DNA from 3 places in the Aquariibacter lacus genome. Region 1 is predicted to be linked to each of the others. Evidence: predicted binding sites of a transcription regulator. Region 1 holds the regulator's gene; each other region holds the start of a gene.

Region 1 (7,652 bases):
GAAGAAGCGCAGCCACTGGACGAACGCGCAGCTCGTGCCTTCGGCCCAGGACTGGCTGGCCGCGGCCACCGAAGAGCCCGGAAGCTGGTGGACGGGCTGGCTCGACTGGCTCGACGGCCAGGCGGGCACGCTGGTCAACGCACCGGCCCAGGCCGGCAATGCCAGCTACCCCGTGATCGAGCCGGCCCCGGGCCGCTACGTGCGGGTGCGGCACGCCGCGTGAGGCCGCGCGGGGTGCCTCTGTCGGGGTTGGCGCCGAGGGACGGCGCCGCCCCGGCGCCGCACACTGCGCGGGCAGCCTTGCCGCATCCCCGATCGATCACGCCCTTCCCTGATCGCCCGATTCCTTAGCACCCCCTTTGCAAGACTCCGGAGGAGCCTGAACCATGACCGACATCGTGATCGTCGCCGCCGCCCGCACCGCCGTGGGCAAGTTTGGCGGCTCGCTGGCCAAGACGCCCGCCCCCGAGCTGGGCGCAGCCGTCATCAAGTCCCTGCTGCAGCGCACCGGCCTGGCCGGTGAGCAGATCAGCGAAGTCATCCTCGGCCAGGTGCTGACCGCAGGCAGCGGCCAGAACCCGGCCCGCCAGGCGGTGATCAAGTCCGGCCTGCCCGAAGGCGTGCCCGCCTTCACGATCAACAAGGTCTGCGGCTCGGGCCTGAAGGCCGTGATGCTGGCCGCCCAGGCCATCCGCGACGGCGACGGCGAGATCATCATCGCCGGCGGCCAGGAGAACATGTCGGCCTCGCCGCATGTGATGCCCGGCTCGCGCGACGGCCAGCGCATGGGCGACTGGAAGCTCGTCGACACCATGATCAACGACGGCCTGTGGGATGTGTACAACCAGTACCACATGGGCATCACGGCCGAGAACATCGCCAAGCAGTACGGCATCGGCCGCGACGCGCAGGACGCGCTGGCCCTGGCCAGCCAGCAGAAGGCCGCTGCCGCGCAGGAATCCGGCCGCTTCAAGGACGAGATCGTTCCGATCCTGATCCCGCAGCGCAAGGGCGATCCGCTGGTCTTTGACCAGGACGAGTTCATCAACAAGAAGACCAGCGCCGAGGTCCTGGCCGGCCTGCGTCCGGCCTTCGACAAGACCGGCTCGGTCACCGCCGGCAATGCCTCGGGCATCAACGACGGCGCGGCCGCCGTGATGGTGATGAGCGCGGCCAAGGCGGCAGCCCTGGGCCTCAAGCCGCTGGCCCGGATCGCGTCCTATGCCTCTTCGGGCCTGGACCCGAAGATCATGGGCATGGGCCCCGTGCCCGCCAGCCGCAAGGCCCTGGAGCGCGCCGGCTGGAAGGCCGCCGACCTGGACCTGCTGGAAATCAACGAAGCCTTTGCCGCCCAGGCCTGTGCCGTGCACCAGGAAATGGGTTGGGACACCAGCAAGGTCAATGTGAACGGCGGCGCCATCGCCATCGGCCATCCCATCGGCGCCTCGGGCTGCCGCGTGCTGGTCACCCTGCTGCATGAAATGCAGAAGCGCGATGCCAAGAAGGGCATCACCTCGCTGTGCATCGGCGGCGGCATGGGCGTGGCCCTGACCGTCGAGCGCTGAGCCGGCTTCCCCCAGGTTCCCGACGACGCCTCCGACCGCCTTGCCGTGGCGGTCCGGAGGCTTCCACCCCCAGGGACTCAACCCCCATCCAGGAGACAAATCAATGAGCACGAACAACGGCAAGGTGGCCTACGTCACCGGCGGCATGGGCGGCATCGGCACTTCGATCTGCCAGCGCCTGCACAAGGAAGGCTTCAAGGTCATCGCCGGCTGCGGCCCGAGCCGCGACTTCAACAAGTGGCTGGGCGAACAGGCCGCGCTGGGCTACAGCTTCTACGCCTCGGTCGGCAACGTGGCCGACTGGGACTCGACCGTCGAGGCCTTCACCAAGGTCAAGGCCGAGCACGGCACCGTTGACGTGCTGGTGAACAACGCCGGCATCACCCGCGACGGCATGTTCCGCAAGATGAGCAAGGCCGACTGGGATGCCGTGATGTCGACCAACCTCGACAGCATGTTCAACGTGACCAAGCAGGTCATCGACGGCATGCTCGACAAGGGCTGGGGCCGCATCATCAACATCAGCTCGGTCAATGGCGAGAAGGGCCAGTTCGGCCAGACCAACTACTCGGCGGCCAAGGCTGGCATGCACGGCTTCACCATGGCCCTGGCCCAGGAAGTGGCCAGCAAGGGCGTGACGGTCAACACCGTGAGCCCGGGCTACATCGCCACCGACATGGTCACCGCCATCCGCCAGGACGTGCTGGACAAGATCATCTCGGGCATCCCCGTGCGCCGCCTGGGCAAGCCGGAGGAGATCGCCTCGGTGATCGCCTGGCTGGCCGGCGAGGATGGTGGCTTCACCACCGGCGCCGACTTCTCCTGCAACGGCGGCCTGCACATGGGCTGAGGCCTTTCGGCCCCGGAAGCAAAAAGCCCGCGGCGCAAGCCGCGGGCTTTTTTCATGGTGTCCTGCTCGCAGGGCTCAGTCGCGGCGCGACAGGCTGCCGAGGGCTTCCACCGCCACCATGCCTTCAAGCGCCGCGCAGACCTGGCCGATGGTGCCGCCGATCACCGCGCGTCGCGGGTCGCGCGGATCGGTGCTGATGCGCACGGCGCGCCCGGGCGACGGCAGGGGGGCGACATGGCGTTCGCTGCGGAAGGGTGTCAGCGGCCGGCGCAGGCTGGCCGCGCGGGGCAGGGCGGGCAGGACGGGGGAGAGGTTCACGGTCGGTCCAGGGCTCATCACGGTCTTCTTCAGCTCAGCACGGTGTTGCGGATCAGGCCCACGGCCAGGCCTTCGATGGCGAAATCCCCGGATTCCGGCCCGACCCGGATGGGCTGGAAGTCCGGGTTCTCGGGCAGCAGTTCGATGCCGCCGGCCACGCGCCGCAAGCGCTTGACGGTGACCTCGTCGGCCAGCCGGGCGACGACGATCTGGCCGTCGCGGGCCTCTTGCGTGCGCTGCACGGCGAGCAGGTCGCCATCGAGGATGCCGACGTCGCGCATGCTCTGGCCGCGCACCTTGAGCAGGTAATCGGGCCGGCGGGCGAAGAGCGCGGGATCGACGCCGAGGATCTGCTCGATGTGCTCCTGCGCCATGATGGGATGACCGGCCGCGACCCGGCCGACCAGCGGCAGGCGCAGCGCGCCGCCGCGGCTGGCCAGCAGCTCGTCGGGCACGCTGGCACGGCCGGCGTGGATGGCGCGCAATGTGTCAGACTGAAGCCGAATGCCGCGCGAGGTGCCGCCGAGCAAGGTGATGACGCCCTTGCGGGCCAGGGCCTGCAGATGCTCCTCGGCGGCATTGGCCGAGCGGAAGCCGAGTTCGGCCGCGATCTCGGCGCGGGTGGGCGGGGCCCCGGTGGTCTCGATGGCGCGGCGGATCAGCGCCAGCACCTGCTGCTGCCGGTTCGTGAGCTTGGGAAGATCGTCCATCGGAGCGGTCCTTGGTCGGCAGGGCCCGGCACACCGCGCCGCGCCCAAACTGTTCATTCATCCAGTGGCTGTAGTTTCAACCAGTTCCATGGACTTGCCAAGCCCCGCCGCCTCAAGCCCCCCCGCAGATGCACGGGTCGTCGTGCTGGGCACGGGCGGCACCATCGCCGGCCTGGCGGCCCGGCCGGACGAGCATCTGGTCTATCGCGCGGCCCGGCAGGGCGTCGATGTGCTGCTCGCCGCGCTGCCCGAGCTTGAGGGCCTGGCCCTGGAGCATGAGCAGGTCGCGCAGGTCGACAGCAAGGACATGGGGGCTGCCATCTGGCAGCCGCTGCTGGCCCGATGTGCGGCCCATCTGGCGCGCCCCGAAGTCAGCGGCCTGGTGCTGACCCACGGCACCGACACGCTGGAGGAAAGCGCCTGGCTGCTGCACCGCGTGCTGGCGCCGCGCAAGCCGCTGCTGCTGACCGCCGCGATGCGGCCGGCCAGCGCACGCGGCGCCGACGGCCCCGGGCATTTGCTCGATGCCCTGCGGCTGGCGGCCGATCCGGCCGCGCCGCCCGGCGTGGCCGTGGTCTTCGGCGGCGAGCTGATGGCGCCGCGCGGCCTGCGCAAGCAGCATCCCCAGCGCCTGCTGGCCTTTGCGCCCGGCCCGCGCGGCCGCCTGGGCGATCTTTACGGCGGCCGCCTGCGCCACCCCGTGCCCCTGCTCGGCCCGCCGCCGGCCGACGAGCTTGCGCTGGGCCTGGACGCGGCTTGCCTGCCGCCCGCACCCTGGCCGCGGGTCGAGGTGCTGGCCAGCCATGCCGATGCCGATGGCGAGCTGGTCGATGCGCTCTGCGCCCACCGCCCGGCCGGGGGCCGGCCGCTGGCGGGCCTGATCGTCGCCGGCACCGGCAACGGTACCCTGCATCAGGGCCTGGCTGCCGCGCTGGCCCGGGCGCGGGCCCAGGGCTGCGTGGTCTGGCGCACGACCCGGCTGCCCGAGGGCGAGGTGATCGACCCGGAAGCGGCCGATGCCGGCTGCGAGCCGCTGGCCGATTTGGCCCGGCCCGTGGCGCCGGACGCGCCGCTGCCCTGCATTGCGCTCTCGCCCTGGCAGGCGCGGGTCGAGCTGGTGCTGCGCTTGCTGGCGCAGCAGGCCGCGCGGCGGCCGGGCTGAGGCAGATCGGCCTCAGCGGACCGGGCCCTGCGGCACCTCCTCCACCTGCGGCAGCGCAGCCGGGCCGGGCGGCCAGGGCAGGGTGATGCGCCGCTCGCGGGCCGGCGCACCGGCCTCGGCCGCATGGCTGCGCTCGATCCACAGCAGGCGGCTGCCGCCCGCCCGCCGCTCCAGCAGCAGCACCGAGGAGCTGAGCGTGCCGTAGCGCCCGTCCGGCGTGCGGATGAAGCAGGGCGAGAGCCAGCGTTCCCAGTCCGGCGACACGCCGGTCGAAGGCAGTTCGCCAGGATCGGCCGGGTGCGTGTCGGCCAGGGCGGTGAAGAGCTGCCGGGCCAGGGTCTCGGCCGCGTCGTCGTCGGTGGCCTCGGGCGGCAGGTCCTCGGCCGCCTGCCGCGGCAGGCCCGCCAGGGCCTCGGCCAAGGCCGATTTCAGCCTTCGCAGCTTGGGCCAGGGCGTGTCCAGCGCGGCATTCGACACGCCATGCACCCCCGGCCCCAGGGCTTGCAGGCCGGGCGCGAAGGCGCCGTGGCCGGCTTGCAGCGCATGCCAGCGACCGGCACCGCGGCCGGCGGGATCGAGCACGCCCAGCAGCAGGTTGTGGCCGTTGTGCGCCGCCGGCGGATGGGCGGCGGCCCAGGCCTCGGCTTCAGCACGGCTTTCCAGCCAGCCCAGCGGCAGCTCGCCGCGGCTGCGGGCCTCGGGCCGCTGCCAGGCCGGCGCGCGGACATTGGTCAGCAGGGCCAGGCGGCCTTGCGGCGAGAGCAGCATCCAGCCGCCACCCGCCTGAAGGTCGCGCCCGCCCAGCACCGGCACCGCGCCCGGTGGGCGATCGGTCCACCAGTGCAGGGCCTGGGTCGGGCGACTGCGGAACTCGTCGCGGTTGGCGGCGATGAGCAGCGGGAAGCGCGGGTGCGCATCCAGCGCCAGGCCGATCAGGCACATGGCGGCAGCGCGCGGAAGGCCTCCAGGTGCCGACCGCCCACGCCGGCCGCCGCGCAGTGCGCAGCCATCCGCGCTTCGATGGCCGCGGCCAGGGCTTCGTCCAGCCCGGCGCCGGCTCGGCGGTAAATCTCCATCCAGGTGCGCTGGCCGGCTGCCGGGTCCACCCGTTCGAGCAGCCTTGCCTCCAGCCCCGGATGGGCAGCGCAGAGCGCCGCCTGCTCGGCCAGCAGGATGGCGCGCAGCGTGTCGGCGGCCGCGTCCGGCACGCGGTAGTAGAGGTAGCGCTCGACGCCCGGCGGGGCGGCGCCGCTCATTCGGCCTCGGCCGGCAAAGGGTAGGGCAGGGGCAGCAGGCGCAGCGCCGGGCCGTCGGCCGCGCCCAGGTGCAGGCCCGGGCCGTCGAGCGCGGCGAGCTTCACCTCGACCAGCGCGCTCCAGCCCGCGCCGTCGGGCCGCGGCGCCGCCGCAGCCACCACACCGGCGGGCTGGCCGGGGTCGTCGGCCGCGAAGATCTCGGCGCCCACCGCCATCGGCGCATCGGCATCCATGCGCTGGCCGCGCCGCTTGAGCGTGCCGCGGTACTGGCTGCGGGCCACCACTTCCTGGCCCGGGTAGCAGCCCTTGCGGAAATCGACGCCGCCGACCCGCTCGTAGTTCAGCATCTGCGGCACGAAGGCTTCGACCGTCGCCGCCTGCACCGGCACCACGCCGCTGGCGACTTCCAGCCAGTCCCAGGTGTCGGCGGCCAGGGCGGGATGGGCGGCCAGCCAGGCCTCGGCGCGCGCGGTCGGGCCGATCCACAGCGCGCGCGGGCAGTCGGCCGCCAGCGGCGCCGAGCGGGCCGAGGGCAGGCGCAGCAGCCGGGCGCCGTCGTCGTCGACCGCGGCGCTGGCCCAGGCGCGGGCAGGTTGGTCGGCCGCGGCCGTCTCGCCCAGGCCGGCGTCGGCCAGCGCCCGGGCGGCCGTCGGCCCGGCAAGGCCCAGCACGGTCAGCTCGCCGCTGCCGTCACGCAGCTTGGCCTTGGCGCGCAGCACGAACATCGACAGGCGCTTGAGCGTGGCCGGCAGCAGGGTGGCTTCCAGCACCAGCCAGAGGGTGTCGGGACCCGGGCGGCAGACGAGCAGGCTGGCCAGCATCCGGCCCTTGGCCGAGCAGTAGGCGGCCAGCCGGGCCTCGCTGGCGCCGAGCCGGGCCACATCGTTGCTGAGCTGGCCGTGCAGGAAGCTCGCGGCGTCGGCGCCCTCGGCGACGATCACCGCGGTGCGGGGCAGGCGCAACACGCCGTCAGGCTGGACGGCAGCAGCAGGGGCTTGCAGGTTCATGCCCTGATTATCATGAGCCGATGATCCCGATCCGGCCGCTGCGGCCCTTCCTGCGCCGCAGCCCCCCTGCGGCCGCCCGGGGCCGCTTGCGGCGCACCGGCTTCATCGTGCTGCTGATGCTGGTGCTGCTGCCCACCCTGCTGGCCGCGCTGGCAGTGCAGGCCTGGCAGCACCGCGCGCTGCCGCTGGCGGCCGATCGCGTTGCCGTGCGCATCGAGCCCGGCCGCAGCCCGCAGCAGGTCGCGCGGGCCTGGGCCGAAGCCGGCGTCGAGCTGCCGGCCCGCCTGCTGTACGAGGGCTTCCGCTGGTCGGGCGAGGCCGGCCGCATCCGCGCCGGCAGCTATGCCATCGCGCGCGGCACCACCGGCGCCGAGCTGCTCGGCAAGATGGTGCGCGGCGAGGAGGAACTGGCCGCCGTCCGCATCGGCGAAGGCTGGACGGTGCGCCAGATGCGCGCCGCCCTGGCCGCCGCCGAGGCCCTGCGGCCCGACACCGCCGCCCTTGACGAGGCCGCGCTGATGGCCGCGCTCGGCGCGCCCGGCCAGCCGGCCGAGGGCCGCTTCTTCCCCGACACCTACACCTACAGCCGCGGCAGCGCCGACCTGGACGTGCTGCGCCGCGCCCATCGCGCCATGCAGCAGGTGCTGGCCGAGGCCTGGGCCGCCCGCGCGCCCGACCTGCCGCTGCGCAGCGCCGACGAGGCCCTGATCCTCGCCTCCATCGTCGAGAAGGAGACCGGCCAGCCCGCCGACCGCGGCCGCGTGGCCGGCGTCTTCGTCAACCG
Region 2 (7,652 bases), on a different contig from region 1:
CGCTCGCCGTGCAGGGCCTGGGTCTCGGGGCTGGTGGCGTAGAGGCCGTAGGTGACCAGGGTGGCCGTCATGGCCATCGCCACATAGGTGTCGAGCAGCGGCAGGCTGTACTGCTTCATCACCCGGCGCTGCGAGGCGGCGTCATGCGAGGCCTCGGCCCGGCGCTTGCTGAAGCCGAGGAAGAGCGTGACGAAGAGCCCGGTGACCAGCAGCCAGCGCGAGGGCGGGATGCCCACCGCCACCGTACCCGCCAGCAGGCGCAGCATGAAGCCGGCGCTGATGAGGCAGACGTCGATCACCGCCACATGCTTGAGCTTGAAGGAGTAGGCGATGTTGATCAGCAGGTAGAGGCCGATCAGCAGGGCCAGCACCGGCTGGCCGATCACGCAGGCCAGCAGGCCGGCTGCCAGTGCCAGGCCCAGGCCCAGCGCGCCCTTCGCGCCGACCTGGCCGCTGGCGAGCGGGCGGCGGCACTTGGTGGGGTGGCGGGCGTCGGCTTCGCGGTCGACCCAGTCGTTGAGCAGGTAGACCAGGCTGGATGCCAGGCAGAAGGCCAGGGTGGCCACCAGCACGCGTTGCAGGGTGGCGGCCTCGTCCCAGGTGTGGGTGAAGAAGGCACCGGCCAGCACGAAGGCGTTCTTCGGCCACTGATGGGGCCGCATCAATCGGATCAGGGCCTTCAAGGTGCTCGACATCGACGGGTCCGGAAGCAAGGGGCGAACCGGAGGGACCGATTCCAGAGCCTGGATTATCGGCAGCGGCCCGTGACGGCCCGCTTCCGCGGCGTTGCGGGCGGCCGACAGCCCCGTGCCTGGGTGGCGGGCGGGCTCAGCCGCGCGCTGCCGCCTGCCGCCGGCTCAGCCGCTCGGTCAGGCGCACGGCATTGCTGGTGGAGATCAGGTGCGCATGCATCAGGCCGATCGCGCCATTGCGCAGCAGCTCGGCCAGGGTGGCCTCGGGCAGGGCGCGCAGCTTGGTCTCGTCGATCACCTGGATCTGCGCGACGGTCTGCTTTTGGCCGCCCGGCAGGGTCACGTCCAGGTTCACCGACTTCAGCAACTGATGCTGGACCAGCACGTTGCACAGCACCCGGGTGCGTTGCAGTTCCACTTCGAAGGCGTCGAGGAACTTCATTTGCTGCGCCAGCCAGGGGCTTGGCTGGCCGTCGTCTTGCAGCAGCAGCTCGCCGGCCTGCTCGTTGAAGCCGGGCCAGGCGGTGTCGACGATCACGCTGCGCTGGTTCTCGCCCGTGGCGGCATAGCCCAGGGGATAGCGGCGCAGGAAGGCGGGCTGGTAGCGCGCATCCCAACTGCCGTCCTCGGCCACGAACAGATTCTCCTGATCGCGCAGGCCCAGCACCACCACCGGCGCCACCGTCGGCTGCGCACCGGGCTGGCCGGCGGCGGCCGGCGCGGTGACGAAGCCGATCAGGTATTCCTTGCACAGCTCCGGAAACTCGCTGGATGCCACCGGCACCGCCGTCATGCGCGCGGCAACCGACCAATCCGCCACCGGCTGCAAGCGCTTGCCGCGGTGCTGATTGCGGTCGAGCAATTGCGGCTGCATGTAAAGCGTCGGGGTCGGGTTCATCCAGATCTCCAGGGCAAGAACGTTCGATGGGGCTTGGGCCGGACCGCCCGTGGGATCCTGCCGCGGCCCGGATGATGCCAGCCCCGCCGGCTCCGGGGCGTGGCGCCGCTCACAATCGGTCCATGCTTTATGCCGTCGGTGACATCCAGGGTTGTGCGACCGCTTTGTCGCAACTTTTGCAGCGGGTTGATTTCTCGCCCTCGCGCGACCGCCTCGTCGTGCTGGGCGACATGGTCAACCGCGGGCCCGATTCGCTGGGCACGCTGCGCATGCTGGCCGCGTTCGGCGATGCGGTGCAGTGCCTGCTCGGCAACCACGACCTGCATGCCCTGGCCCTCAGCCAGGGCATGCGCCGCCCGCACCGGCAGGACACCCTGGCCCCCCTGTTGGCCGATGCCGAGGCGCCGCGCTGGATCGACTGGCTGCGCCACCAGCCCCTGGCCCTTCAGGCCGGCGGCTGGCTGATGGTGCATGCCGGCCTGCCGCCCGCCTGGGATGCCGAGATCGCCCTGCGCGAAGCCGAGGCTGTGGCCGAGCGCCTGCGCGCGCCGGACTGGCGCGACTTCCTCGCGGTGATGTACGGCAAGCAGCCCGACCTCTGGGATCCGCAGCGCCGCGGCGACGAGCGCCTGCGTTATGCCGTCAATGCCCTGACCCGCATCCGCTACGTGCATGTGGCCGACGGCCGGCTGGATTTCGAGCTGAAGGAAAGTGCCGACCGGGCCCCGCCCGGCCTGTTGCCCTGGTTTGAGGTGCCGGGCCGGGCCAGCGCCGGCACGCCGATCGCCTTCGGCCACTGGTCCACCCTGGGCCTGATCGACCGGCCCGCGCTGCTCGCACTGGACACCGGCTGCGTCTGGGGCGGCCGGCTCAGCCTGGCCTGCCTGACGCCCGGCGCCCGCCGCATCGTGCAAGTCGACTGCCCGCAGGCCTGCGCGCCAGGTGCCGCGGCCTCGCGGTGACACAATCCGCCCCGATCCAGCCGTGCCCTTGCGCGGCTTGCTCGGAAGCTTGGCAGAGTGGTCGATTGCACCGGTCTTGAAAACCGGCAACCCGCAAGGGTTCCAGGGTTCGAATCCCTGAGCTTCCGCCAAGAAGCCTTATAAATCAATAGTTTATAAGCGTTTCGCTTGGCCGCCCCCCAAAGAACCCCCCAAAAAAAAGATGCGCCAGCGAGCGAGGGTTTTCTGACGACCGCCCTCGGCGACGACGTTGCCCGCGTCACGCGGTCTTCCTCGCGCCAAGACTGCTGCCCAGACCGACCGCAGCTCCCATTGCCTTCCTGCTCAATCAGGCACAACCAGTTCACGCCCCAGCGTCCCTGGCCTTCACCCCCGGACTCGACAGTCTCCTCACCGCAGGACGTCGCTTCGGACCCACTGAACCGGCGATAGCTGCCTGCGTGCGGGTGGCTTCCAAAGCAAGGGCGACATGCTGATCGATGTCGGCATGCCCAGTGAAGCCCGCCAAGCCCCGGCGCAGTTCGCCGGTGAGGGTGCGCAAGGCCAGGAGCCCTCGGCCACGCAGACCCGCTGAATGCTCCGGGCCGGGGGAGTCGCTCCACCCCGGCCCGGTCCCCTCGTCCCCTGTGTCCCTCTCGGGAACTTCGCCCAGCCGTTGTGCTGGGCTTTTTTTCATCCGCGGACGGCCCAAGTGGGGGGGCACCCCGGACATCCGGCATCCGCTCCGCGCGCGCGGATGGTTCCGCACCCGGGCCCGAATCCGCCCCGCCTCCGTAAACTGGATAGGTGTACAGCCTCCTGCCCCCCCCTTCATCCGCAGCCTTTGCAGCCAGACGCTGCACCCCGCCCGGTCTGGCAGCTTGACCAAACCCTGCGGGCCGGCTTCCCCTCCCCAGCCCTGGATGAGGGCGCGCCCCGCATCGACCTCAATGAAGTCCTCGTCCGGCACCCGGAGGCCACCTTCGTCATGCGGGTGGCCGGAGACTCCATGCGGGAGGCCGGCATCGACGAGGGCGACACCGTGGTTGTCGACCGGGCCATCCGCCCAGCCCACGGCATGGTGGTGGTGGCCGTCTTCGATGGAGAGTTCACCGTCAAGCGGCTGGAACTCCGGGCAGGCCGACCACGGCTTCTGGCAGCCAACCCCAGCTATCCCGCCATCGAGCCCCGCGAGGGGCAGACCTTGGAGATCTGGGGCGTGGTGGCGCACTGCATCAAGTCCTTTGTGCCGATGGAGGGCAAGGCAGGCTGGGCAGCTTGAACAGCATCCCAGCCGGACACATCGCCCCGGCACGTACTCTCAAGCCCGGAGGTGCGCCACCTCAAGCGACCAGCTTGATCGGCCGAAGCCCCGAGACCGCCCCGACCCCACGCAAGCTACCCCAGGAAGGCAGACCCTCCCGCAGCAGGCTTCAAGTCGCTCGCGCGCTGCCTTCAAGCCCTGCAGCCTACGCAGCCCGCGCCAAGCGGATCCATCGGCCGGCTCACCCGCTCAGGTGAGCCGGCCGCTTGGCGATCAGAACGCGCCCAGCTCCGCCGCGTCCGGCAACACGGTCACCCCGGTCGCCACCAGCACCTGCGCAGCGCTGCTGGCATGGTTCCAGATGGCATAAGTCTGGCCGCCGAGACTGGCCGTGCTGCTGGTGTTCCAGCCACTGCCCAGCCGCAAGGCATCGCCGGCGTTGCCCTCCACCACCAGTTGGTGGCGGTTCACCGCGGCCCCCAGCCCAGTCCAGCCCGTGCCGCTGTTGAAGCTGTTGTGCCCGGCCATGTCCAGCACATCGCGCAGTTGCAGGCTCAGGCTGTTGTTGCCGCTGCCCGTCAGGTCGATGCGCTCGATGCTGTCGATGCGGCCGAAGCCGATGCCGCCGTCGTTGCCCACGTTGGCGATGCTGGCGAGGTTGAAGGCAACCCCGCTGCCCACCACTTGGATCGTGTCGATGCCACTGCCACCATCCACCCGGGCCAGGTTGTCGTTGCTGAGGCCGGTGCTCAGCGCTGCGAGGTTGCTGGCATTGAGCTGGAACACATCGTTGCCGGCGCCGCCGTAAAGCACGTCGGCCCCGCCATTGCCAACCAGGGTGTCGTCCCCGGCCCCGGCGGCGATGTTGTCCTCACCCGCCGTGCCGGTCAGCGTTTCGGCAGCGGCGGTGCCCACCTGGTCGAAGGCGGTCTGGATGAAGGCGCCGCTGGTGCTGCCGAAGATGACGTAGCTGCGGCCGGCATCGGTGCCGGCGCTGGGGTCGCTGCGGTCGGCGCCCACGATCAGGTCGGCCAGGCCGTCGCCGTTCACATCGCCTGCGGCGCTCACGCTGCGGCCGCTGAAGTCACCCGCTGCCTGCCCGTTGATCACGAAGCCGCCCGTGCCCGCCGCCACCGCGCTGAGGTTCACCTCGGTGCCCGTGCTCTTGCCGAAGACGACGTAGCTGCGGCCGGCCTCGAAGCCAGCGCTGGGGTCGCTGCGGAAGGCCCCCACGATCAGGTCGGCCAGGCCGTCGCCGTTCACATCGCCGGCGGCGCTCACGCTGCGGCCGCTGAGGTCATTCGCCGCCTGCCCGTTGATTACGAAGCCACCCGTGCCGCCTGCCACCGCGCTGAGGTTCACCTCGGTGCCCGTGCTCTTGCCGAAGACGACGTAGCTGCGGCCGGCATCGGTGCCGGCGCTGGGGTCGCTGCGGTAGGCCCCCACGATCAGGTCGGCCAAGCCGTCGCCGTTCACATCGCCTGCGGCGCTCACGCTGAAGCCGCTGAGGTCATTCGCCGCCTGCCCGTTGATCACGAAGCCGCCAGTGCCTCCTGCCACTGCACTGAGGATCACCGCCGTGCTCGTGCTCTTGCCGAAGACGACGTAACTGCGACCAGCGTCGGGGCCGGTGATGGGGTTGCTGGCGAATGCACCGACAACTAAATCGGCTAGGCCGTCACCGTTCACGTCGCCTGCAGCGCTCACGCTGCGGCCGCTGTAGTCAAACGCCGCCTGCCCATTGATCACGAAGCCGCCCACCCCCATCGCCACCGCGCTGAGGTTCACCTCGGTGCCCGTGCTCTTGCCGAAGACGACGTAGCTGCGGCCGGCATAGGAGCCGGCGCTGGGGTCGCTATCGGGCGCCCCCACGATCAGGTCGGCCAAGCCGTCGCCGTTCACATCGCCTGCGGCGCTCACGCTGATACCGCTGCGGTCATTCGCCGCCTGCCCGTTGATCACGAAGCCGCCCATGCCCCCCGCCACCGCGCTGAGGTTCACCCCCGTGCCCGTGCTCTGGCCGAAGACGACGTAGCTGCGGCCGGCATCGGAGCCGGCGCTGGGGTCGCTGCCGAAGGCTCCCACGATCAGGTCGGCCAGGCCATCACCGTTCACATCGCCTGCGGCGCTCACGCTGAAGCCGCTGAGGTCAAGCGCCGCCTGCCCGTTGATCACGAAGCCGCCTGTGCCCCCCGCCACCGCGCTGAGGTTCACCTCGGTGCCCATGCTCTTGCCGAAGACGACGTAGCTGCGGCCGGCATCGGAGCCGGCGCTGGGGTCGCTGCCGTTGGCTCCCACGATCAGGTCGGCCAGGCCGTCGCCGTTCACATCGCCTGCGGCACTCACGCTGAAGCCGCTGAAGTCAACCGCCGCCTGCCCGTTGATCACGAAGCCGCCCACGCCCGCTGCGATGGCCGAGAGGTCCACTGGAGGCGCTTGCACATTGTTCAGACCCACGCCCTCACGCACCAGCACCTGCGCCGCGCTGCTGTCGTGGTTCACGATCACATAGTTCTGGCCCCCCAGGCTGGCCGTCGTGCTCGAGCGGGTCCAGCCGGCGTCGAAGTTGACGGCATCGCCTGCATTGCCCTCCACCACCAGTTGATGGCGGTTCACTTCTGCCCCCAGCCCGCTCCAACCGCTGCCGCTGTTGAAGCTGTTGTGCCCGGCCATGTCCAGCACATCGCGCAGTTGCAGGCTCAGGCTGTTGTTGCCGCTGCCCGTCAGGTCGATGCGCTCGATGCTGTCGATGCGGCCGAAGCCGACACCACCGTCGTTGCCCACGTTGGCGATGCTGGCGAGGTTGAAGGCAACCCCGCTGCCCACCACTTGGATCGTGTCGATGCCACTGCCACCATCCACCCGGGCCAGGTTGTCGTTGCTGAGGCCGGCGCTCAGCGCTGCAAGGTTGCTGGCATTGAGCTGGAACACATCGTTGCCGGCCCCGCCGTAGAGCACGTCGGCCCCGCCATTGCCAACCAGGGTGTCGTCCCCGGCCCCGGCGGCGATGTTGTCCTCACCCGCCGTGCCGGTCAGCGTTTCGGCAGCGGCGGTGCCCACCTGGTCGAAGGCGGTCTGGATGAAGGCGCCGCTGGTGCTGCCGAAGATGACGTAGCTGCGGCCGGCATCGGTGCCGGCGCTGGGGTCGCTGCGGTCGGCGCCCACGATCAGGTCGGCCAGGCCGTCGCCGTTCACATCGCCTGCGGCGCTCACGCTGCGGCCGCTGAAGTCACCCGCTGCCTGCCCGTTGATCACGAAGCCGCCCGTGCCCGCCGCCACCGCGCTGAGGTTCACCTCGGTGCCCGTGCTCTTGCCGAAGACGACGTAGCTGCGGCCGGCCTCGAAGCCAGCGCTGGGGTCGCTGAAGTCGGCCCCCACGATCAGGTCGGCCAGGCCGTCGCCGTTCACATCGCCTGCAGCGCTCACGCTGCGGCCGCTGAGGTCATACGCCGCCTGCCCGTTGATCACGAAGCCGCCCGTGCCACCCGCCACCGCGCTGAGGTTCACCTCGGTGCCCGTGCTCTTGCCGAAGACGACGTAGCTGCGGCCGGCATCGGGGCCGGCGCTGGGGTCGCTGCGGTAGGCCCCCACGATCAGGTCGGCCAAGCCGTCGCCGTTCACATCGCCTGCGGCGCTCACGCTGAAGCCGCTGAGGTCATTCGCCGCCTGCCCGTTGATCACGAAGCCGCCCACCCCCCCCGCCACCGCGCTGAGGTTCACCGCGGTGCCCGTGCTCTTGCCGAAGACGACGTAGCTGCGGCCGGCAGAGGGGCCGGCGCTGGGGTCGCTGGCGTAAGCCCCAACGATCAGGTCCGCCAAGCCGTCGCCGTTCACATCGCCTGCGGCGCTCACGCTGA
Region 3 (7,652 bases), 1.2 Mb from region 1:
GGCAGCCATGTGCTCGGCTACATCGGCCGCATCAACCGCAAGGAACAGGACGAGATCGAGGACAGCGAGGATGCGGCCAACTACCAGGGCACCGAGTACATCGGCAAGCTCGGCGTGGAGCAGCGCTATGAACGCGAGCTGCACGGCCTGACCGGCTTCGAGCAGGTCGAGATCAGCGCCAGCGGCCGGCCGGTGCGACGCCTGTCGGCCAGCCCGCCGACGCCCGGCCACACCATCCGCCTGTCGATCGACATCAAGCTGCAGGCCCTGGTCGAGGACATGTTCGGCGACCGGCGCGGCGCGCTGGTCGCCATCGATCCACGCAACGGCGAGGTGCTGGCCTTCGTCAGCAAGCCGACCTTCGACCCCAACCTCTTCGTCGACGGCATCGACGTGGAGAACTGGAAGGCGCTCAACGAAAGCATCGACAAGCCGCTGCTGAACCGCGCGCTGCGCGGCACCTATCCGCCGGGCTCGACCTTCAAGCCCTTCATGGCCATCGCCGCGCTCAACACCGGCAAGCGCACAGTCGGCCAGATCACGGTGGACAACGGCTCCTTCGTCTTCGGCAACCACGTCTTCCGCAGCCACGGCGACCACGGCCTGGGCGCCGTGGACCTCTATCGCTCGATCGTCAAGTCCAGCAACGTCTATTACTACCAGCTCGCCAACGACATGGGCGTGGACCTGATGCATGCGCAGCTCGAGCCCTTCAGCTTCGGCCGCAAGACGGGCATCGACCTGCAGGGCGAGGTGAGCGGGGTGCTGCCTTCGACCGCCTGGAAGCGCGCGACCTACAAGCGGCCCGAGCACCAGCGCTGGTATGCGGGCGAGACGATCTCGCTGGGCATCGGCCAGGGCTACAACAACTTCACCATGCTGCAGCTCGCGCAGGCCATGGCCACCCTGGTCTCGGGCGGCCAGCGGCATGCGCCGCGCATCGTCCGCGAGATCGAGGACCCGGTGCATCACCGCAGGGCGAGCGTGCCGGGCGCCGAGCTGCCGCCGCTGCCGCTGCGCAGCGAGCATGTGGCCGCCGTGCTGCGCGCCATGGAGGGCGTGACGCTGGAGGGCACGGCCACCCGCGTCTTCGCCGGTGCGGCCTACAGCAGCGGCGGCAAGACCGGCACGGCCCAGGCAGTCGGCATCCGCCAGAACGAGAAGTACAACAAGACCCGCATCGACGAGTACCTGCGCGACCACTCGCTCTACACCGCCTTCGCGCCGGTGGATACGCCGCAGGTGGCGCTGGCCGTCATCGTCGAGAACGCCGGCTTCGGCGCCGAGGCTGCCGCACCGATCGCGCGCCGGGTGCTGGACTACCTGCTGACCGGCCAGTACCCGAGCGAAGAGGACCTGGCCCGGGTCCGCGAGGGCCGGGTCGCCGCGCCGATCGGCACGCCGCGCCTGGCGGCCGAGGTGCCGCTGCCGGCGCTGGGGCCCTCGCCCGAACTGGCAGTTGCGGGCGGCCCGGTGGCGCCGGGGCCGGCAGCTGTGTCCCCGGGCGTGCCGATCGCCGCCGCAAGCGCCCCCCGCCCATGAGTGCCGTCATCGAACAACCCTCGCTGCTGCGGCGCCTGCAGCCCTTCTTCAGCGGCTTCGACGGCCTGCTGATGCTGGCCGTGCTGCTGCTGGCGGCCATGGGTCTGCTGGTGATGTATTCGGCCGGCTACGACCACGGCACGCGCTTCGTCGACCACGGCCGCAACATGCTGCTGGCCGCCGGGGTGATGTTCGTCGTCGCGCAGATCCCGCCGCAGCAACTGATGCGCCTGGCCCTGCCGATCTATGCGGCGGGCGTGATCTTCCTGATCGGCGTCGAGCTGTTCGGCATCACCCGCAAGGGCGCCACCCGCTGGCTGGACCTGGGCGTGATCGTCGCCCAGCCCAGCGAGGTGATGAAGATCGCCATGCCCTTGATGCTGGCCTGGTGGTTCCAGCGCCGCGAGGGGCAGTTGCGCGGACTGGACTTCCTGGTCGCCGGCCTGCTGCTGGCGCTGCCGGTCGGACTGATCATGAAGCAGCCCGACCTCGGCACCGCGCTGCTGGTGCTGGCCGGCGGGCTCTATGTGATGTTCTTCGCCGGCCTGAGCTGGAAGCTGATCCTGCCGGTGGTGACGGCCGGCGCGGCCGGCGTGATCACCCTGGTCTTCTACGGCGACAGCCTGTGCCAGCCCGGGGTGGACTGGGTGGTGCTGCACGACTACCAGAAGCAGCGCGTCTGCACCCTGCTCGACCCGACGCGCGACCCGCTCGGCAAGGGCTTCCACATCCTGCAGGGCATGATCGCCATCGGCTCCGGCGGGCTGGGCGGCAAGGGCTTCATGAACGGCACGCAGACGCACCTGGAGTTCATCCCCGAGCGCACGACCGACTTCATCTTCGCCGCGGTCGGCGAGGAGTTCGGCTTCGTCGGCGGCCTGCTGCTGCTGGCCTGCTTCAGCTTCCTGATCCTGCGCGGCCTGGTGATCGCGTCCGAGGCGCCGATGCTCTTCTCGCGCCTGCTGGCCGGGGCGATCACCCTGGGCTTCTTCACCTACGCCATGGTCAACATGGGCATGGTCAGCGGCATCCTGCCGGTGGTCGGCATCCCGCTGCCCTTCATCAGTTATGGCGGCACGGCCATGGTCAGCCTGGGCCTGGGCCTGGGCATGCTGATGTCGATCGCGCGCAGCCGCGGGCTGATGCAGCGCTGAGGCTGCGGGTTCGTTCACGCCTTCTCAGGGGTGGACCTCGAGCGCCTCGTCCGGATCGGGCGGCGCGGCGGGTTCGATCCGCGTGCGGCCCAGCGCGGGCAGGCGCAGCGTCACGCGCAGGCCGGGGCCCGTGCCCTCGGGCAGGGGCTCGGCATGCAGGGTGTCGAGGCCGATCTGGCCCTCATGCTGGCGGGCGATCTCGGCGACGATGGCCAGGCCGAGGCCGGAGCCGTCGACCTCGGTGCCCAACGAGCGGTAGAAGGGCTGGAAGACCAGCTCGCGCTCGGCCGGCGGAATGCCGGGACCGGAATCCTCGACCTGCAACCACACCTCGCCCGGCCCGGCGCCGACCCGCACGGTCACCGTGCCGCCCGGCGGCGTGTAGCGCAGGGCGTTGTCGACCAGGTTGCGGATCAGCTCGCCCAGCAGCAGGGGATGGGCCAGCACCTGCACGACCTGGCCGGCGGCGGGCGGCTCAAAGCCCAGGTCGATGCGCCGCTCCAGGGCCTGCGGCACGAAGTCGCGACTGACCTCGGTGGCCAGGCGGGCCAGGTCGACCGCCTCGCGCGGCAGGGGCTGGTGGCGCTGCTCGGCCCGGGCCATGGCCAGCAACTGGTTGACCATGTGGGCCGCGCGCTGGCTGGACCGGGCGATCTGGAGCACCGAGCGCTTGAGCGTGTCGAGGTCGGTCTCGCCATGGTCGATGTCGCGCTGGATCAGCTCGGCCTGGGTGCGCAGGCCGGCCAGGGGGGTGCGGAGCTGGTGGGCGGCGTCGGCGAGAAAGCGCTTCTGCGTGGTCAGCGAATGGTCCAGCCGCGCGAGCAGGTCGTTGATGGCCCGCACCAGGGGGGCGACTTCCTCGGGCGCGGCGCGCTCGTCGATGGGACTGAGGTCGCCGGCCTCGCGGCGGCGGATGCGGTGCTGCAGCTCGTTGAGCGGCGCGATGCCGCGCGCCAGTGCGAACCACACCAGCAGCACCGCGACCGGCAGGATCACGAACTGCGGAAGGATCACGCCCTTGATGATCTCGTTGGCCAGGCGCGAGCGCTTGCCCAGGGTCTCGGCCACCTGGACCAGGGCCGGCGCGGTGGAGCCGGTCTCGGTGGGCGCCACCCACAGATAGGCCACGCGCACCGGCTCGCCATGCAGCAGGTCGTCACGGAAGCGCAGCTCGCCCAGGGGCGCGCGGCCCTCCTCCTCGACGGGCACCAGCAGGTCGCGCACGCCGCCGAGCAGCTCGCCGTGGCTGCCCAGCACCTGGAAGTTCGATTCGTCCGGCGCATCGGAGCGCAGGATCTCGACGGCGGCCGGCGGCAGCTCGAAGCGCAGCCGCGGCGGCCCCCGGCGCCCGCCCGGCAAGACTTGCAGTTGCTGGGCCAGGGCGCGGGCCGTCTCGCCCAGGGCGCGGTCGTAGGGGTGGTGGGCGATGTCCTGCGCGACCAGCCAGGTGAGCGCGACGCTCATCGGCCACAGCAGCAGCAGGGGGGCGAGCATCCAGTCGAGGATCTCGCCGAACAGGGAACGTTGCTCTCGGGTCTTGACCACCATGGCTGCGGGTCGTCGGGGCAGCCGACGGATGTCTTCGGCAGGCAGGGTTGGAGGAAACGGTGCCCCGCCAGGCCGGCCCGGCCCCGGACACCGGAGAGGCTCAGGCCGCGATCTTCTCCAGGCAGTAGCCCAGGCCGCGCACGGTGGCAATGCGCACCGGGCCCTGCTCGATCTTCTTGCGCAGGCGGTGGATGTAGACCTCGATCGCGTTGCTGCTGACCTCCTCGCCCCATTCGCAGAGCTTCTCGATCAACTGGTCCTTGCTGACCAGGCGGCCGGCGCGCTGGAGCAGCACCTCCAGCAGGCTCAGCTCACGGGCCGAGAGCTCGATCATCTGCTCGTTCAGGTAGGCCACCCGCCCGGTCGCGTCGAAGCTGAGCGGGCCATGCTTGATCAGGCTGGAGGCGGTGCCCAGGCCGCGGCGGGTCAGGGCGCGCACGCGCGCCTCCAGCTCGGCCAGGGCAAAAGGCTTGGCCATGAAATCGTCGGCGCCCAGGTCCAGGCCCTTGACCCGCTGCTCGACACTGTCGGAGGCGGTCAGGATCAGCACCGGCAGGCTGTTGCCGCGCGAACGCAGCTTGCGCAGCACTTCCAGGCCGTGCATCTTGGGCAGGCCCAGGTCGAGGATGAGCAGGTCGAAATCCTGCCCGGCCAAGGCCGCATCGGCCTGCGAGCCTGAGCCGACCTGGTCCACCGCATACCCCCCCTGCCGGAGCGTGCGGAGCAGGCCGTCGGCCAGCACCTGATCGTCCTCTGCGATGAGTATCCTCATGGCCGTCTCCTGGACTTCGGTCCTGTCTTGGATGTTGTGGCTTCATTGTAGGGAGCCCGCCGCATCTGCCCCCCAAAACAGCTGTACAAACAAACAGTCTTCGGGATAATCCCGGTCCACCGCCTGCGATGCATGGAGACTGTCATGGACACCCCGACCCCCACCGTGAACCCCGAAAAGACCAAGGCCCTTCAGGCCGCGCTGGCCCAGATCGAAAAACAGTTCGGCAAGGGGACGATCATGCGTCTCGGCGCCGGCGAGGTGGTGGAGGACATCCAGGTCGTCTCGACCGGCTCGCTGGGCCTGGACACCGCCCTGGGCGTCGGCGGCCTGCCGCGCGGCCGGGTGATCGAGATCTACGGCCCCGAATCCTCGGGCAAGACCACGCTGACGCTGCAAGTCATCGCCGAGATGCAGAAGGCCGCAGGCACCTGCGCCTTCATCGACGCGGAACATGCGCTGGACGCGCAGTACGCGCAGAAGCTCGGCGTCAACCTTCAGGAACTGCTGATCAGCCAGCCCGACACCGGCGAGCAGGCGCTGGAGATCGTCGACGCGCTGGTGCGCTCGGGCTCGGTGGACCTCATCGTCGTCGACTCGGTCGCCGCCCTCACGCCCAAGGCCGAACTCGAAGGCGAGATGGGCGACAGCCTGCCCGGCCTGCAGGCCCGCCTGATGAGCCAGGCCCTGCGCAAGCTGACGGCAACGATCAAGAAGACCAACTGCATGGTCATCTTCATCAACCAGATCCGCATGAAGATCGGCGTGATGTTCGGCAGCCCCGAGACCACCACCGGCGGCAATGCACTGAAGTTCTACGCCTCGGTGCGGCTGGACATCCGCCGCGTCGGCAGCATCAAGCGCGGCGACGAGGTCATCGGCAGCGAAACCAAGGTCAAGGTCGTCAAGAACAAGGTCAGCCCGCCCTTCAAGACCGCCGACTTCGACATCCTCTACGGCGAAGGCATCAGCCGCGAGGGCGAGATCATCGACATGGGCGTGACCGCCAAGGTCATCGAGAAGTCCGGCGCCTGGTATGCCTACAACGGCGAGAAGATCGGCCAGGGCAAGGACAACGCGCGCGAATTCCTGCGCGAGAACCGCGATCTCGCGCGCGAGATCGAGAACAAGGTGCGCGCCTCCCTGGGTGTGCCCCTGCTGCCCGGGGCGGAAAGCCCGGCGCCGCCGGCCCCCAGCAAGGCCGGCCGCAAGGCAGGTGCCGCCGCGGCTGCGGCATCGGCGGCGCCCCCGGCCGCCAGCGGCACGGCGCCTGAGGCGGGCTGAGCACGGCCCCGCCCCGAGCCCGGCCGTGAGCACCGGCACAGGCGCATCTCCGCGCGGAGCCCCGGGGGGCCCGGGGGGCCGCAGCGCCGACCGGGCCGACACGGGCGACGATCGCCTGGCCACCCCAGGCGCGCCGGCCGCGTCAGCCGATGAAACAAGCGACGAGACCGCCCGCGAATGGTCCCGGCGATTGAAGGCCCGAGCCCTCGGCCTGCTCGCCCGGCGCGAGCACAGCCCCGAGGAAATGCGCCAGAAGCTGCGCGACAGCCTGCGGCGCTGGCAGGCCGCGGCCACGCAGGCCAGCGCAGACGAGTCAGTGGATGCCGACCTGCCCGAGCCCGACCCCCTGATCGATGCCCTCATCGGCTGGCTTGAAGGCCTGGACCTGCTCAATGCCCAGCGCTTCATCGAAGGCCGCATCCAGGCCCGTAGCGGCCGCCACGGCAGCCCGCGCATCCGCCAGGAGCTGGCCCGGCACGGCCTGGCGCCGGACGCGTCGCAGGCCGCCCGGCTGCGCGCCGAGGACCGCGGCCACGCCCAGGCCCTGTGGCTGCGCCGCTACGGCGAGGTGAGCAGCGATCCGGCCGAGAAAGCCCGGCAGATGCGCTTCCTCGCCGGCCGCGGATTTCCACCCGACGTCGTGCGGGCAGTGGTCAACGGCCGGGGCGGCGAGCCGGACTGAGGCACGATACCGACACCGCATCCTGGGAGATCGCTCAATGAAGCTCTACTACTCGCCCGGCGCCTGTTCACTCGCCCCGCACCTGATCGGCCTTGAGCTGGGCCTGGCGCTGGAACTGGTCTTCGCCAGTCCGCGCAGCAAGAAGCTCAAGGACGGCAGCGACTTCCTGGCCATCAACCCCAAGGGCCAGGTGCCGGTGCTGGAGCTGGACGACGGCGAACGCATCACCGAAGTCGCCGTCATCCTCCAGGTGCTTGCCGATCTTTCGCCCGGCGCCAGCCTGCTGGCCCCCCACGGCGAACGGGCCCGGCTGCGCGCCCTGGAATGGCTGAGCTTCACCGCGACCGAGCTGCACAAGAGCTACGGCCCGCTGTTCAAGCCCGGCATCGACCCGGCCACCCAGGCCTATGCGCGCAGCCTGCTGGCGGGCAAGCTGGCCTGGGTGGAAGGCGAGATCGCCCGCCGCGACGCCGCCGGTCAGCCCTGGCTGCTGCCCCAGGGCTTCAGCGTGGCCGACGCCTACCTCTACAACGTGCTGAGCTGGAACCCCATGGCCGGGGTCGACGACCAGCCCTACCCGGCGCTGCGGGCCTACGTCGCCCGCGTGCAGGCCCGGCCGGCAGTGGGCGCGGCGCGGCGTGCGGAAGGTCTCAAGGACTGAGCCTGGCGA

The links. Region 1 encodes LexA, which represses DNA repair genes until DNA is damaged. Its sites were predicted from a motif close to ACTGTATNNNNATACAGT; they were not measured.
Region 2: a site for LexA is predicted at 3,330-3,347, ahead of JI742_RS13705 (LexA family protein). Genes of this name have one in related genera too.
Region 3: a site for LexA is predicted at 5,097-5,114, ahead of recA (recombinase RecA). Genes of this name have one in related genera too.

What each region holds. Positions count from the first base shown of each region.
Region 1 is NZ_JAERRA010000001.1:1,998,740-2,006,391, reverse strand. Features, by position in the region: gene phaC (class I poly(R)-hydroxyalkanoic acid synthase) at 1-223, shown strand, start outside; gene JI742_RS08990 (acetyl-CoA C-acetyltransferase) at 387-1,565, shown strand; gene phbB (acetoacetyl-CoA reductase) at 1,669-2,415, shown strand; gene JI742_RS08980 (hypothetical protein) at 2,491-2,733, opposite strand; gene lexA (transcriptional repressor LexA) at 2,763-3,443, opposite strand; gene JI742_RS08970 (asparaginase) at 3,532-4,605, shown strand; gene JI742_RS08965 (NRDE family protein) at 4,618-5,547, opposite strand; gene JI742_RS08960 (DUF4936 family protein) at 5,538-5,861, opposite strand; gene ygfZ (CAF17-like 4Fe-4S cluster assembly/insertion protein YgfZ) at 5,858-6,868, opposite strand; gene mltG (endolytic transglycosylase MltG) at 6,889-7,652, shown strand, end outside.
Region 2 is NZ_JAERRA010000003.1:8,359-16,010, forward strand. Features, by position in the region: gene JI742_RS13685 (decaprenyl-phosphate phosphoribosyltransferase) at 1-695, opposite strand, end outside; gene JI742_RS13690 (SapC family protein) at 829-1,590, opposite strand; gene JI742_RS13695 (symmetrical bis(5'-nucleosyl)-tetraphosphatase) at 1,713-2,552, shown strand; tRNA gene JI742_RS13700 (tRNA-Ser) at 2,596-2,683, shown strand; gene JI742_RS13705 (LexA family protein) at 3,376-3,813, shown strand; gene JI742_RS13710 (VCBS domain-containing protein) at 4,069-7,652, opposite strand, start outside.
Region 3 is NZ_JAERRA010000001.1:771,091-778,742, reverse strand. Features, by position in the region: gene mrdA (penicillin-binding protein 2) at 1-1,542, shown strand, start outside; gene rodA (rod shape-determining protein RodA) at 1,539-2,696, shown strand; gene JI742_RS03535 (sensor histidine kinase) at 2,721-4,244, opposite strand; gene JI742_RS03530 (response regulator) at 4,345-5,016, opposite strand; gene recA (recombinase RecA) at 5,161-6,300, shown strand; gene JI742_RS03520 (regulatory protein RecX) at 6,491-6,982, shown strand; gene JI742_RS03515 (glutathione S-transferase N-terminal domain-containing protein) at 7,020-7,643, shown strand.